DNA from 4 places in the Cedecea sp. B1(4) genome. Region 3 is predicted to be linked to each of the others. Evidence: predicted binding sites of a transcription regulator. Region 3 holds the regulator's gene; each other region holds the start of a gene.
What was found. Region 3 encodes PurR, which represses purine synthesis genes. Its sites were predicted from a motif close to CANGCAAACGTTTGCNTG; they were not measured.
Positions count from the first base shown of each region.

Region 1: the regulator PurR is predicted to act here: its motif matches at 1,613-1,630, upstream of pyrD (quinone-dependent dihydroorotate dehydrogenase).
Region 2: the regulator PurR is predicted to act here: its motif matches at 1,059-1,076, upstream of cvpA (colicin V production protein).
Region 4: the regulator PurR is predicted to act here: its motif matches at 1,844-1,861, upstream of ACR6JA_RS19470 (nucleobase:cation symporter-2 family protein).

Region 1 is NZ_JCAHMZ010000001.1:112,247-115,455, forward strand. It holds gene ACR6JA_RS00475 (sulfonate ABC transporter substrate-binding protein) at 1-909, opposite strand, end outside; gene ssuE (NADPH-dependent FMN reductase) at 902-1,477, opposite strand; gene pyrD (quinone-dependent dihydroorotate dehydrogenase) at 1,725-2,735, shown strand; gene zapC (cell division protein ZapC) at 2,889-3,209, shown strand, end outside.
Region 2 is NZ_JCAHMZ010000004.1:343,261-346,469, forward strand. It holds gene folC (bifunctional tetrahydrofolate synthase/dihydrofolate synthase) at 1-150, shown strand, start outside; gene dedD (cell division protein DedD) at 140-856, shown strand; gene cvpA (colicin V production protein) at 1,134-1,619, shown strand; gene purF (amidophosphoribosyltransferase) at 1,658-3,175, shown strand.
Region 3 is NZ_JCAHMZ010000001.1:489,918-493,126, reverse strand. It holds gene ACR6JA_RS02460 (C40 family peptidase) at 1-157, shown strand, start outside; gene sodB (superoxide dismutase [Fe]) at 328-909, shown strand; gene cydH (cytochrome bd-I oxidase subunit CydH) at 992-1,081, opposite strand; gene purR (HTH-type transcriptional repressor PurR) at 1,374-2,399, shown strand; gene punR (DNA-binding transcriptional activator PunR) at 2,396-3,209, opposite strand, start outside.
Region 4 is NZ_JCAHMZ010000009.1:91,694-94,902, forward strand. It holds gene recG (ATP-dependent DNA helicase RecG) at 1-486, shown strand, start outside; gene gltS (sodium/glutamate symporter) at 483-1,685, opposite strand; gene ACR6JA_RS19470 (nucleobase:cation symporter-2 family protein) at 1,914-3,209, shown strand, end outside.

The DNA of each region.
Region 1 (3,209 bases), 380 kb from region 3:
AACAAGGCGATTTTCATAAAACAGGTCGGCGGTATTTTGCTGTTTGGCGGCAGTCGCTTCGTTGACCGGCGTAATTTCTGAAGGAGGGCGATGGTCAAAGTAAGTGGCGATGACTGCTTCAGGCAGGCCCATCGTTTTGGCGAGAAGCGCTACGCTTGCTGCCCGCTGCGTGCGGGTGAGCGCGTCGGCGTCGCTAAAGGTTTTCAGTACCTGTTGAAGAAACGGGCCGTTCGCTTCTGCATAAGGGCGGGAAGCTAAATAGAACGACCCGGTTTGATTCAGCTCGCTGCCGTCCGTTAAGACGCGAACGCCGCCGTTTAACAGTGCCGCCGAATAGTACGGATCCCAGATAGCCCAGGCATCGACGTTCCCCTGCTGAAAGGCCGCGCGGGCATCGGCGGGGGTCAGGTAAGCGGGCTGAATATCGGAAAACTTCAGTCCGGCTTGTTGCAACGCGCGCAACACCAGGTTGTGTGAGCTGGAGCCTTTCTGGAAGGCAATCTTATGGCCTTTTAAGTCCGCCACGGTTTTCAGGGGGCTATTTTCGGGGACCAGAATCACCTCTGCTTTCGGTTTGGGCGGCTCGGCACCTACATACAGCAGATCCGCCCCGGCTGCCTGCGCGAAAATAGGCGGGATATCGCCCGTGCTGCCCAAATCGATGCTGCCGACGTTCAGTGCTTCCAGCATCTGTGGCCCGGCGGGAAACTCAACCCACGAGACTTTGGTGTTCGGGTATTGCTTCTCCAGGAGCTGGTGGCTTTTGGCTAACACCATACTGACAGAGCCTTTTTGGTAACCAATGCGCAGCTGTTCCGGGCCGCTGTCCGAGGCGTTGCTATAGGTTGAAAAAGCGAGCAGGCCGGCAAAAGCGAGCCACGGAGAGCGGCGTTTAAGCAAATTAAACATGGCTCACCCCTCGGGCGTTAAACGGTGAAGGTACCGCAAAGTCACGGCGGTGGAGCGCCTGCCAGAAGGTTTCCAGCGCTTCGTCCAGACGTTTTTGTAGGTTAGGCGTGAAGTGAGGTTTGTGCTGGTAATCGGCTATCTGGCCGTCGTCGGCGAAAACGCCGTGCAGGATCTCCTGTGCTTTGAGCGCATTCAGCACCGGTTTAAGGGCATAGTCCACGGCGAGCATATGCGCCACGGTACCGCCGGTGGCGAGAGGCAGAACAACCTTCTTCTCTAAGGCGCGTTCGGGGAGCAAATCGAGCAGCGTTTTTAGCGCGCCTGAAAACGAGGCTTTGTAAATCGGCGTGGCGATAATCAGGCCGTCGGCAGTGCTGAGTTGTTCGGTGAGGGCTAGCAGCGCCGGGCTGTCGAACCTTGCATAGAGCAAGTCTTCAGGCGCGAAGTTCTGTAAGTGCCAGTGATAAACTTCAACATCAAGGGCGCTCAGCTTCTCCCGCGCATACTCCAGCAGCGAGCTGGAGCGGGACGGGTAGCGAGGGCTTCCGGCCAGGGTAATCACACGCATCACGACTCCTTATAACTAATTGTTTGTTTTTATCTAACATTGATAACAATTAGCGTGATACTCGCAGAGATGATTTCCGTGGCTAAGTGATTTTTCCGGGATAGATTTGCGAAAAAGCGCATATTGCGCGCCGGGAAAGAAAACGTTTGCCTCTATTCAGGCTTTTTTGCGACAGGTCAATTCCAATCATCCCCCGGATCGTGAATAATAACGCCCCGGTCTGCACACCGGGAATCCAGGAGAGTTCATGTACTACCCCTTCGTCCGTAAAGCCCTTTTTCAGCTCGATCCAGAGCGCGCTCATGAGTTAACTTTTCAGCAATTACGTTTTGTCACCGGAACGCCGCTTGAGTGGCTGGTGCGTCAGAACGTGCCGTCAAAACCTGTGGCCTGCATGGGGTTAACGTTCAAGAATCCGCTTGGCTTAGCCGCGGGTCTGGATAAAAACGGGGAATGCATTGATGCCTTCGGGGCGATGGGCTTTGGCTCCATTGAGATTGGCACCGTGACGCCGCGTCCGCAGCCGGGGAACGACAAGCCGCGTATCTTCCGTCTGGTGGAAGCTGAAGGGCTGATTAACCGAATGGGGTTTAATAATCTTGGGGTGGATAACCTGGTCGAAAACGTAAAAAAAGCGCATTTCGACGGCGTGCTCGGTATTAATATCGGCAAGAACAAAGATACCCCCGTTGAACAGGGGAAAGACGATTATCTGATCTGCATGGATAAAATTTATCCATATGCTGGCTATATTGCGATCAATATCTCATCACCGAATACGCCAGGGCTGCGTACTTTGCAATATGGTGAAGCGTTAGACGATCTTTTAAGTGCCATTAAAAATAAGCAACAAGCGCTGCAAGAGATCCACCATAAATATGTTCCTGTGGCGGTGAAGATCGCGCCGGATCTTTCTGAGGAAGAATTGATCCAGGTGGCGGACAGTTTAGTTCGCCATAATATTGACGGGGTCATTGCAACCAATACCACTTTAGATCGCAGCCTTGTTCAGGGCATGAAACACTGCGATGAAACCGGGGGCTTAAGCGGGCGTCCTGTACAATTAAAAAGCACGGAAATTATTCGCCGCCTGTCTCAGGAATTAAATGGCCGCTTGCCGATTATTGGCGTAGGAGGGATTGATTCCGTGGTTGCCGCTCGCGAGAAGATGGCGGCTGGCGCTTCGTTGGTTCAAATATACTCAGGCTTCATTTTTAAAGGCCCACCGCTGATTAAAGAAATCGTTACCCATCTCTGATCATTTACCTTTTACAGACAACCAGGGCTTTATTTTCGGTCCTGGTTGTTTTATATTCCGCTACTGTTGCTTATTTAAACATATTGGTCTTTTATTAATATGGTAAGAAATTGAGTGGCAATTCAGCAGCGGGATAAATGAAGGGTAAGCATTATGCGAATAAAACCGGACGATAACTGGCGTTGGTATTTCGATGAAGAGCACGATCGAATGATGCTCGATTTGGCCAATGGTATGCTTTTCCGTTCGCGCTTTCCTCGTAAAATGCTAACCCCGGATGCCTTTGAAAATTCAGGTTTTTGTGTTGATGATGCGGCACTTTATTTCTCCTTTGAAGAAAAATGCCGTGATTTACCGTTAGGGAAAGAGCAGCGCGCCGAGCTGGTGCTCAATGCCCTGGTAGCGATTCGCTTCCTCAAGCCGCAGATGCCGAAAAGCTGGCATTTTGTCTCCCACGGCGACGGCTGGCAGCCA
Region 2 (3,209 bases), on a different contig from region 3:
CACGGCAAAGCATTTGCAACCGTGGCGGACGCATGGCATGCAGCCATGGCGGATGCGACGGCCGAAGATACCGTGCTGGTGTGTGGTTCGTTCCACACGGTGGCCCATGTAATGGAAGTACTGGACGCGGGGAGAGCAGGTGGCGAGTAAGTTTCAAAACCGATTAGTCGGAACCATTATTCTGGTCGCACTGGGCGTTATTGTGCTGCCGGGTCTGCTGGACGGGCAGAAAAAACATTATCAGGATGAGTTCGCGGCCATTCCTTTGGTGCCAAAACCTGGAGACAGCGACGAGCCTGATATGCTGCCGGCGGCTACTCAGGCTTTGCCAGCGCAGCCGCCGGAAGGCGCGGCGGAAGAGGTAAGGGCGGGCGCTTCCGTACCGCCGGGGCTGAACAGCGGGGCTATCCCGAATGAAGGCTCTGCGGGCGTTGACGAAGTGCCTGTCGCGCGCGAACAGCCTAAGCCGCAGCCCGTGCAGGAAAAACCAAAGCCTAAGCCAGTGGAAAAACCACAGCCTAAATCTGCCGCTGATGATAACACTGGCCAGCAGCTTGCGATGGCCTCCGAACAGCCGTCGAAGGCGGAAAAAACTGCCGACAAAGCCCCGACCGGGCAAGCCTATGTGGTGCAGCTTGGCGCATTGAAAAATGCGGACAAAGTGAATGAGATTGTTGGTAAACTGCGCGGGGCCGGGTTCAAGGTTTACACCTCGCCGACCACGCCTGTGCAGGGGAAAATTACCCGTATTCTGGTCGGGCCGGATGCCTCGAAAGATAAGCTGAAGTCTTCGTTGGGCGAACTGAATTCCCTTTCTGGTCTGAACGGCGTGGTGATGAATTACTCGCCTCGCTAATAGCCCTCTCCCTTCCCTGGAAGGGAGAGAGGAAAATATCGCACCATACTATTCCCTTGACCCCTTGGGGAGAGGGTGAGGGGAAAAACGACGGTACATCGTCGCTTCCCCCCAACGGAATGAAGGCAAAACAGGCACTTTTTTAATGGCGTTGATGCTTTTTTCAACGCCATTATTTATTTACGCGGGGGAAGGAAATCCCTACGCAAACGTTTTCTTTTTCTGTTAGAATTCGCCCCGAACTGGACGTCAGGGCAATTTATCACGAGATTTTTTCATGATCTGGATAGATTACGCCATCATTGCGGTTATCGGTTTTTCTTGTCTGGTAAGCGTAATACGTGGGTTTGTGAAGGAAGCGTTATCGCTTGTGACCTGGGGATGTGCTTTCTTTGTCGCCAGTCATTACTACACTTATCTGTCAGTCTGGTTCACTGGCTTTGAAGACGAACTGGTACGTAATGGGATAGCTATCGCGGTGCTGTTTATCGCGACGCTGATTGTCGGTGCGATAGTCAATTATGTGATTAGCGCGCTGGTGCAAAAAACCGGCCTGTCGGGTACAGACAGGGTGTTGGGGATCTGCTTTGGCGCCTTGCGTGGCGTACTGATCGTCTCCGCCATTCTGTTCTTCCTGGATACCTTTACCGGTTTTTCAAAAAGCGATGACTGGCAAAAGTCGCAGCTTATCCCGCAATTCAGTTTCATCATCAGATGGTTCTTTGACTATCTGCAAAGCTCGTCAAGTTTCTTGCCCCGCTAATCGTAGCGGGGGGTGTGGCTTAATGAGGAAAAGACAACATGTGCGGTATTGTCGGTATCGCCGGTTTCATGCCGGTAAACCAGTCGATTTATGATGCGTTAACGGTGCTTCAGCACCGTGGCCAGGATGCCGCAGGCATCGTCACCATCGACGCGTTAAATTGCTTCCGTCTGCGTAAAGCGAATGGCCTGGTGAGCGATGTGTTTGAAGCCCGTCACATGCAGCGTCTGCAGGGGAATATGGGTATTGGCCACGTGCGTTACCCCACCGCCGGCAGTTCCAGCGCTTCTGAAGCTCAGCCTTTCTACGTCAACTCGCCTTACGGGATTACGCTGGCGCATAACGGTAATCTGACCAATGCCCACGAGCTGCGCAAAAAGCTGTTTGAAGAAAAGCGCCGCCACATTAACACCACCTCTGATTCTGAAATCCTGCTCAATATCTTCGCCAGCGAGCTGGATAGCTTCCGCCATTATCCGCTGGAAGCAGACAACATTTTTGCCGCTATCGCCGCCACTAACCGCCAGATTCGCGGCGCTTACGCCTGCGTGGCGATGATTATCGGCCACGGCATGGTTGCCTTCCGCGACCCGAACGGCATCCGCCCGCTGGTGATCGGCAAACGCGATCTGGGCGATGGCCGCACCGAATACATGGTGGCCTCCGAGAGCGTGGCGCTGGACACTCTGGGCTTTGAATTCCTGCGTGATATCGCGCCGGGCGAAGCAGTTTACATTACCGAGAAAGGCCAGCTGTTCACCCGCCAGTGCGCCGACAACCCGGTCAGCAATCCTTGCCTGTTCGAGTACGTCTATTTTGCTCGCCCGGACTCCTTCATCGACAAGATCTCCGTTTACAGCGCGCGCGTTGAGATGGGTAAAAAACTTGGCGAGAAAATTGCCCGCGAATGGGAAGACCTGGATATCGACGTGGTCATTCCGATTCCAGAAACCTCTTGCGATATCGCACTGGAAATCGCCCGCATTCTTGAGAAACCGTACCGCCAAGGGTTTGTGAAAAACCGCTACGTGGGCCGCACGTTCATCATGCCTGGTCAGCAGCTGCGCCGTAAATCCGTGCGCCGCAAGCTGAACGCCAACCGCGCTGAATTCCGCGATAAGAACGTGCTGCTGATAGATGACTCCATCGTGCGCGGCACCACCTCTGAGCAGATTATCGAGATGGCGCGTGAAGCTGGAGCCAAAAAAGTTTACCTGGCATCCGCTGCACCGGAAATTCGCTTCCCTAACGTGTACGGCATCGACATGCCAAGCGCCAATGAGCTGATTGCTCACGGCCGCGAAGTGGATGAAATTCGCCAGATCATCGGCGCTGACGGCCTGATTTTCCAGGATCTGGACGATCTGATCGAAGCGGTACGCGTGGAAAACCCGGACATCACCCAGTTCGAATGCTCCGTCTTTAACGGCATCTACGTGACGAAAGACGTTGACCACAAATACCTGCAGTATCTCGAATCTTTGCGTAACGACGACTCTAAAGCGCTGGCGCGTCAGAACGAAGCGGAAAACTTAGAGATGCACAACGAAGGCTAAGCTAAGCCGCCCTCGTTTACAGGCCCACGGTTTA
Region 3 (3,209 bases):
CACCGCCGATCACGTTGGCGTCTACGTTGGCAACGGGAAGTTTATTCAGTCCCCGCGCAGCGGCCGCGATATTCAGATCACCTCCCTAAGCGAAGATTACTGGCAGCGCCATTACGTCGGCGCCCGCCGGGTCATGACGCCAAAAACTATTCGTTAATCTTATCGCGCCCTTTCGGGCTAATCAGACTGATTAAAATAAAACAGCCCGGCAACGGGCTGTTTTATTTTGTTGTTTCATTGCGCTTTTTTGCACTCTCGTAATTTGCTAACCTTATGACCACACAAAATGTAGTTATATTGTGAAGCAAAATAACAAGGAGTGAAGCCATGTCGTTCGAACTACCCGCCCTGCCCTATGCCAAAGATGCGCTGGCACCGCATATCTCAGCCGAAACCCTCGAGTACCATTACGGCAAACACCACCAGACCTACGTCACTAACCTGAATAATCTGATCAAAGGCAGCCCGTTTGAAGGTAAAACGCTGGAAGAGATCGTGACAGAATCTGACGGCGGGATCTTCAATAACGCAGCCCAGGTCTGGAACCATACGTTCTACTGGCACTGCCTGGCGCCGAATGCCGGCGGGGAGCCGACCGGTGACGTGCTGGCAGCCATCAACCACGCTTTTGGCAGCGTGGAAGCCTTTAAAAAGCAGTTCACCGAAGCGGCCATCAAAAACTTTGGCTCCGGCTGGACATGGCTGGTGAAAAAGAGCGACGGCAGCCTGGCAATCGTCTCGACCTCTAACGCAGGCACCCCGTTAACAACCGGAGCAAAACCGCTGCTGACCGTGGACGTATGGGAGCATGCCTACTACATTGATTACCGCAATGCGCGCCCGGTTTATCTCGACCACTTCTGGGCGCTGGTCAACTGGGAATTTGTTGCGCAAAACCTGGCAGGCTGATTTTTAACGGTTAGTCACGAAGGAGGGAAGCAACGCTTTTCTTCTATATACGAGAAGGGCCGCGAAAGCGGCCCTTTGTAAATCAGTGCAGGACGGCGGTTAGCGCCCCGGCAACAATCAGACTCAGTACGATAACCGTAGTCACCACGGAAAACTTCAGATCGGTACTCATCGTAAGCTCCTTTTATTTCCCTACAAAGTGTATGTGGGGTGATTTTCCCACAATTAGCGATAAAAATCCTGCTGGATTTGCACAGATATCGGTTTTCCCTCTTCCACTTTGCCCCGGGATAAGCCAAAATCCTTCGCTAATTTACCGCGTATCGCCCGGCAACGCCCTCCTCCCGCTGTATGTCGCATCCCCGACAGGCCTGCAACCAACGTGTTGCCCCAGGAGTTAGCGAAGGCAAACGTTTAACACATGAGTTATCAGGAGTTTACGATATGGTCTGGAGTGACATCTAATGGCAACGATTAAGGACGTAGCGAAGCGCGCAAACGTTTCCACTACCACTGTGTCACATGTCATTAACAAGACCCGTTTTGTGGCGGAAGAGACACGCAACGCCGTCTGGGCAGCCATCAAAGAGCTGCACTATTCGCCAAGCGCCGTGGCTCGCAGCCTGAAGGTCAACCACACCAAATCTATCGGCCTGCTTGCCACCTCAAGCGAAGCCCCTTATTTTGCGGAAATTATTGAATCCGTTGAGAACAGCTGTTTCGCCAAGGGCTACACCCTGATTCTGGGCAACGCGCACAACAACTTTGAAAAGCAGCGCGCTTACCTGTCCATGATGGCGCAAAAACGCGTGGACGGGCTGCTGGTCATGTGTTCCGAATACCCTGAGACGCTGCTTTCAACCCTGGAAGAGTACCGCCATATTCCGATGGTGGTGATGGACTGGGGCGAAGCTCGTGCGGACTTTACCGATTCCGTGGTCGATAACGCATTCCACGGCGGCTACCTTGCGGGCCGCTACCTGATTGAACGTGGCCATCGCGATATCGGTGCTATTCCGGGTCAGCTGGAGCGAAATACCGGCGGCGGCCGCCATGCAGGGTTCCTGAAGGCGCTTGAAGAAGCCAATATCAAAGTGCCGGATAACTGGGTGGTTCAGGGTGATTTCGAACCAGAGTCTGGTTATCGCGCCATGCAGCAACTGCTTAACCAGCCGCATCGCCCTACCGCCGTTTTCTGCGGCGGCGATATTATGGCGATGGGTGCAATTTGCGCCGCAGACGAAATGGGGCTGCGCGTGCCGCAGGACATTTCTATCATTGGCTATGACAACGTGCGCAACGCCCGCTATTTCTCTCCGGCGCTGACCACAATCCACCAGCCGAAAGAGCGCCTGGGCGAAACGGCGTTTAACATGCTGCTCGACCGCATCATTAATAAGCGCGAAGAGTCGCAGACGATTGAAGTCCATCCTCGTCTGATTGAACGCCGCTCGGTGGCCGACGGCCCGTTCCGCGATTACCGCCGCTAAGCCTCTTCGGGGGCCGGGAATATGTTACCCGGCTCCTGCAGCCACTCCTGATTCATCGTCTCACTGTCACCCAAATAGTCCAGCAGCCAGCTCAAAGCGGGCGAAGCATCATCCTGCCGCCAGGTTAAGCAGCAGGCCGCGTCCGGGAATGGATTCTCCAGCATCAACTCTTTCCAGTCGCCCCTGACGAGCCACGACTGGGCAATGTGTGTCGGCACCATACCAATGCATAATCCCGCCGTCAGGCAATCCGCCCCCGACGCCCAGTCCGGCACCACCACGCGGCGCTGGTTGTCCAGCAGCCAGGTAATGCGCTTGGGTAACGAACGGGATGTGTCTTCTAGCACAAGGGATGGCCAGGGACGAATGTCATCATCCAGAATGATACCTTCCCGTTGCGCAAGCGGATGGTCAGCGGAAACCACACAGCGCCAGCTTAGCGCCCCCATGTCCCGAAATGCGTAACGCCCCCCGACCGGGATAGCCTGCGTGGCGCCAATCGCCGCCTCAACTCGCCCGTCGGCAAGCGCATCCCACACGCCGTTGAACACTTCCTGGGAAACCCTTAACTCGATATCCGGGAAATGACGATAAAAATCCAGCACCAGCTGACGAGTACGCTCAGGTTTAACGATATTGTCTACCGCAATGGACAGGTGCCCACGCCAGCCGTTGGCTATCTGCTGGCACTGCTGGCGCGTTGCCATCATTTTTTTGATAACAGACCGACCTTCTTTGAGAAAAAACGCCCCGGCGGCGGTCAGCTCAACGTCCCGATGACGCCGTTCAAACAGCGGTACGGCCAGCCAT
Region 4 (3,209 bases), on a different contig from region 3:
CAGGCGGTAATGCAGGCCTTCAAGCAGGGCGAACTGCATCTTCTGGTCGCCACCACGGTGATTGAAGTCGGCGTGGATGTCCCCAACGCCAGCCTGATGATCATCGAAAACCCTGAGCGTTTAGGGCTTGCGCAACTCCACCAGCTCCGCGGCCGTGTTGGCCGTGGCGCCGTGGCCTCCCACTGCGTGCTGCTGTATAAATTCCCGCTATCCAAAACGGCACAGCTTCGCCTGCAGGTGCTGAGAGACAGTAATGATGGTTTTGTGATTGCGCAAAAAGACCTGGAGATCCGCGGACCTGGCGAGCTGCTAGGAACTCGCCAGACGGGTAACGCAGAGTTCAAAGTGGCCGATCTGCTGCGGGACCAGGGAATGATCCCGCAGGTTCAGCGCCTGGCGCGCCATATCCACGAACGCTATCCTGAACAGGCTAAGGCGCTGATCGAACGCTGGATGCCGGAAACCGAGCGTTACTCCAACGCTTAAGCAAACAGCGGCAGCATCAGGAACAGCTTGATCACCACCGCATTCACGATATCGATAAAGAACGCCCCCACCATCGGCACCACCAAAAATGCCATATGCGACGGGCCAAATCGTTCGGTAATCGCCTGCATATTAGCAATCGCCGTCGGTGTGGCACCCATGCCAAAACCACAGTGACCGGCGGCCAGCACCGCCGCATCGTAGTTTTTGCCCATCAAACGCCAGGTAATAAAAATAGCGTACAGCGCCATAAACAACGTTTGTACGGCCAGAATAGCCAGCATCGGTAACGCCAGAGAGGCCAGTTCCCAAAGTTTAAGGCTCATTAACGCCATCGCAAGGAACAACGAAAGGCTGACGTTGCCCAGTACGGAAACCGCCCGTTCGAAGACACGATAGAAACCCACAGCCGCGAGCAAATTACTGAGAATCACGCCAATAAACAGCACGCAGACAAACGTCGGCAGCTCAAAAGGTGTGCCCTGCAATAACCCAGCAACGACACGCCCTACCGTCAGGCAGATAGCAATCAGGGCGATGGTTTCAATCATCACCAAAGAGGTAATGACCCGCCCGACATCTGGCTTTTCAAACGCGCCAGGGATCTCGTTGTCTTCAGGAGCACCATTCGGCGTAGACGAATGTTTAACCAGGTAGCGAGCAACCGGGCCACCAATTAAACCACCCAGCACCAGGCCAAAAGTCGCACAGGCCATAGCGACTTCCGTCGCATTCTGGAAACCATAGCGTTCGGTAAAGAGTTTGCCCCAGGCTGCACCGGTACCGTGCCCGCCTGACAACGTTATCGAACCTGCCAGCAGCCCCATCAGCGGATCGAGCCCCAACATGCTGGCCATACCGATGCCAATGGCGTTCTGCATGACCAGTAGCCCAACGACGATAAACAGGAAAATCCCCACTACTTTCCCGCCTTTGCGCAAACTGGCGATATTCGCATTCAGGCCGATTGTGGCGAAGAAAGCGAGCATCAAAGGATCTTTGAGGCTCATATCAAACTCAATTTCCCAGCCCATGCTCTTTTTCAGGACAAGCAGGGCTATCGCCACCAGCAGCCCACCGGCCACGGGTTCAGGAATAGTGTATTTTTTGAGGAAAGGGACCGAGTGGACCATTTTACGCCCCAGAAGCAGCACTAACGTGGCGGCCACCAGGGTAGAAAGGGTATCAAGATGAAACATTGCAGGGCTCCTTTTATTGCGCATCCGTCATTCGCGCTTAATTATCCTTCGCTGTTATTTCCTTCATGGATGAAATCAGCCGGCGCATTTTAACCAAAAAATGCGCCTTCGTTATAAATAATGCTCAATTTATGACATTTCGCTCTTATCCCACCAGGCTAGCAATCGTTTGCTTTTACCGTCCAGTCCGTTAAAATCAGCGCTTTTCCAGCCATGAGATCGTCACTGATGTCCGTGAATGCCGTAGAGTCAGATAATGCGCAACCGGTTGCGCAGACTCGCTCGAGCGAACTAATTTATCGCCTTGAAGACCGCCCGCCGCTGCCACAAACCCTTTTTGCCGCCTGCCAACACCTGCTGGCGATGTTTGTGGCGGTGATTACACCGGCATTGTTAATTTGCCAGGCGTTGGGGTTACCGGCATCGGATACACAGCACATTATCAGCATGTCTTTGTTTGCCTCTGGCGTGGCTTCGATTATTCAAATCAAAGCCTGGGGGCCAGTAGGTTCAGGTTTGCTGTCGATTCAGGGCACCAGCTTTAACTTTGTCTCTCCGCTGATTATGGGCGGCATGGCGCTGAAAAATGGCGGTGCAGACGTGCCGACGATGATGGCGGCACTCTTTGGCACACTGATGCTTGCCAGCTGCACGGAAATGCTGATTTCACGCGTGCTGCATCTTGCTCGTCGTATCATCACTCCTCTGGTTTCCGGCGTGGTGGTCATGATTATCGGTCTGTCCCTGATTCAGGTTGGGCTGACCTCTATCGGCGGTGGCTATGGCGCCATGGCCGATCACACTTTCGGCACACCGAAAAATCTGCTGCTGGCAGGCGCAGTTCTACTGGTTATTATCCTGCTGAACCGCCAGCGCAATCCGTACCTGCGCGTAGCGTCCCTGGTCATCGCGATGGCCGTGGGTTATCTGCTCGCCTGGGCTCTGGACATGCTGCCAGCCACGACCCAGGCCGCGAACACCGACCTCATCATGGTTCCTACGCCGCTGTATTACGGGCTTGGCATCGACTGGAGCCTGCTGATCCCGCTAATGCTGGTGTTTATGGTGACTTCGCTGGAAACCATCGGCGACATCACCGCCACCTCCGACGTCTCCGAACAGCCCGTTTCCGGCCCGCTGTACATGAAGCGCCTGAAGGGCGGTGTACTGGCCAATGGTCTGAATTCCTGCGTTTCTGCCGTGTTCAATACTTTCCCTAACTCCTGCTTTGGCCAGAACAACGGAGTTATTCAATTGACCGGCGTAGCCAGCCGCTATGTGGGCTTTGTTGTCGCCCTGATGCTGATCGTGCTGGGTCTATTCCCGGCAGTAAGCGGCTTTGTGCAGCATATCCCTGAACCTGTTCTCGGCGGCGCAACGATTGTGATGTTCGGCACCATTGCCGCTTCCGGGGTACGTATCGTCTCCCGCGAGCCGCTGAACCGCCGCGCGATTATGATCATCGCCCTGTCGCTCGCCGTTGGCCTTGGCGTGTCCCAGCAGCCGCTGATCCTTCAGTTCGCG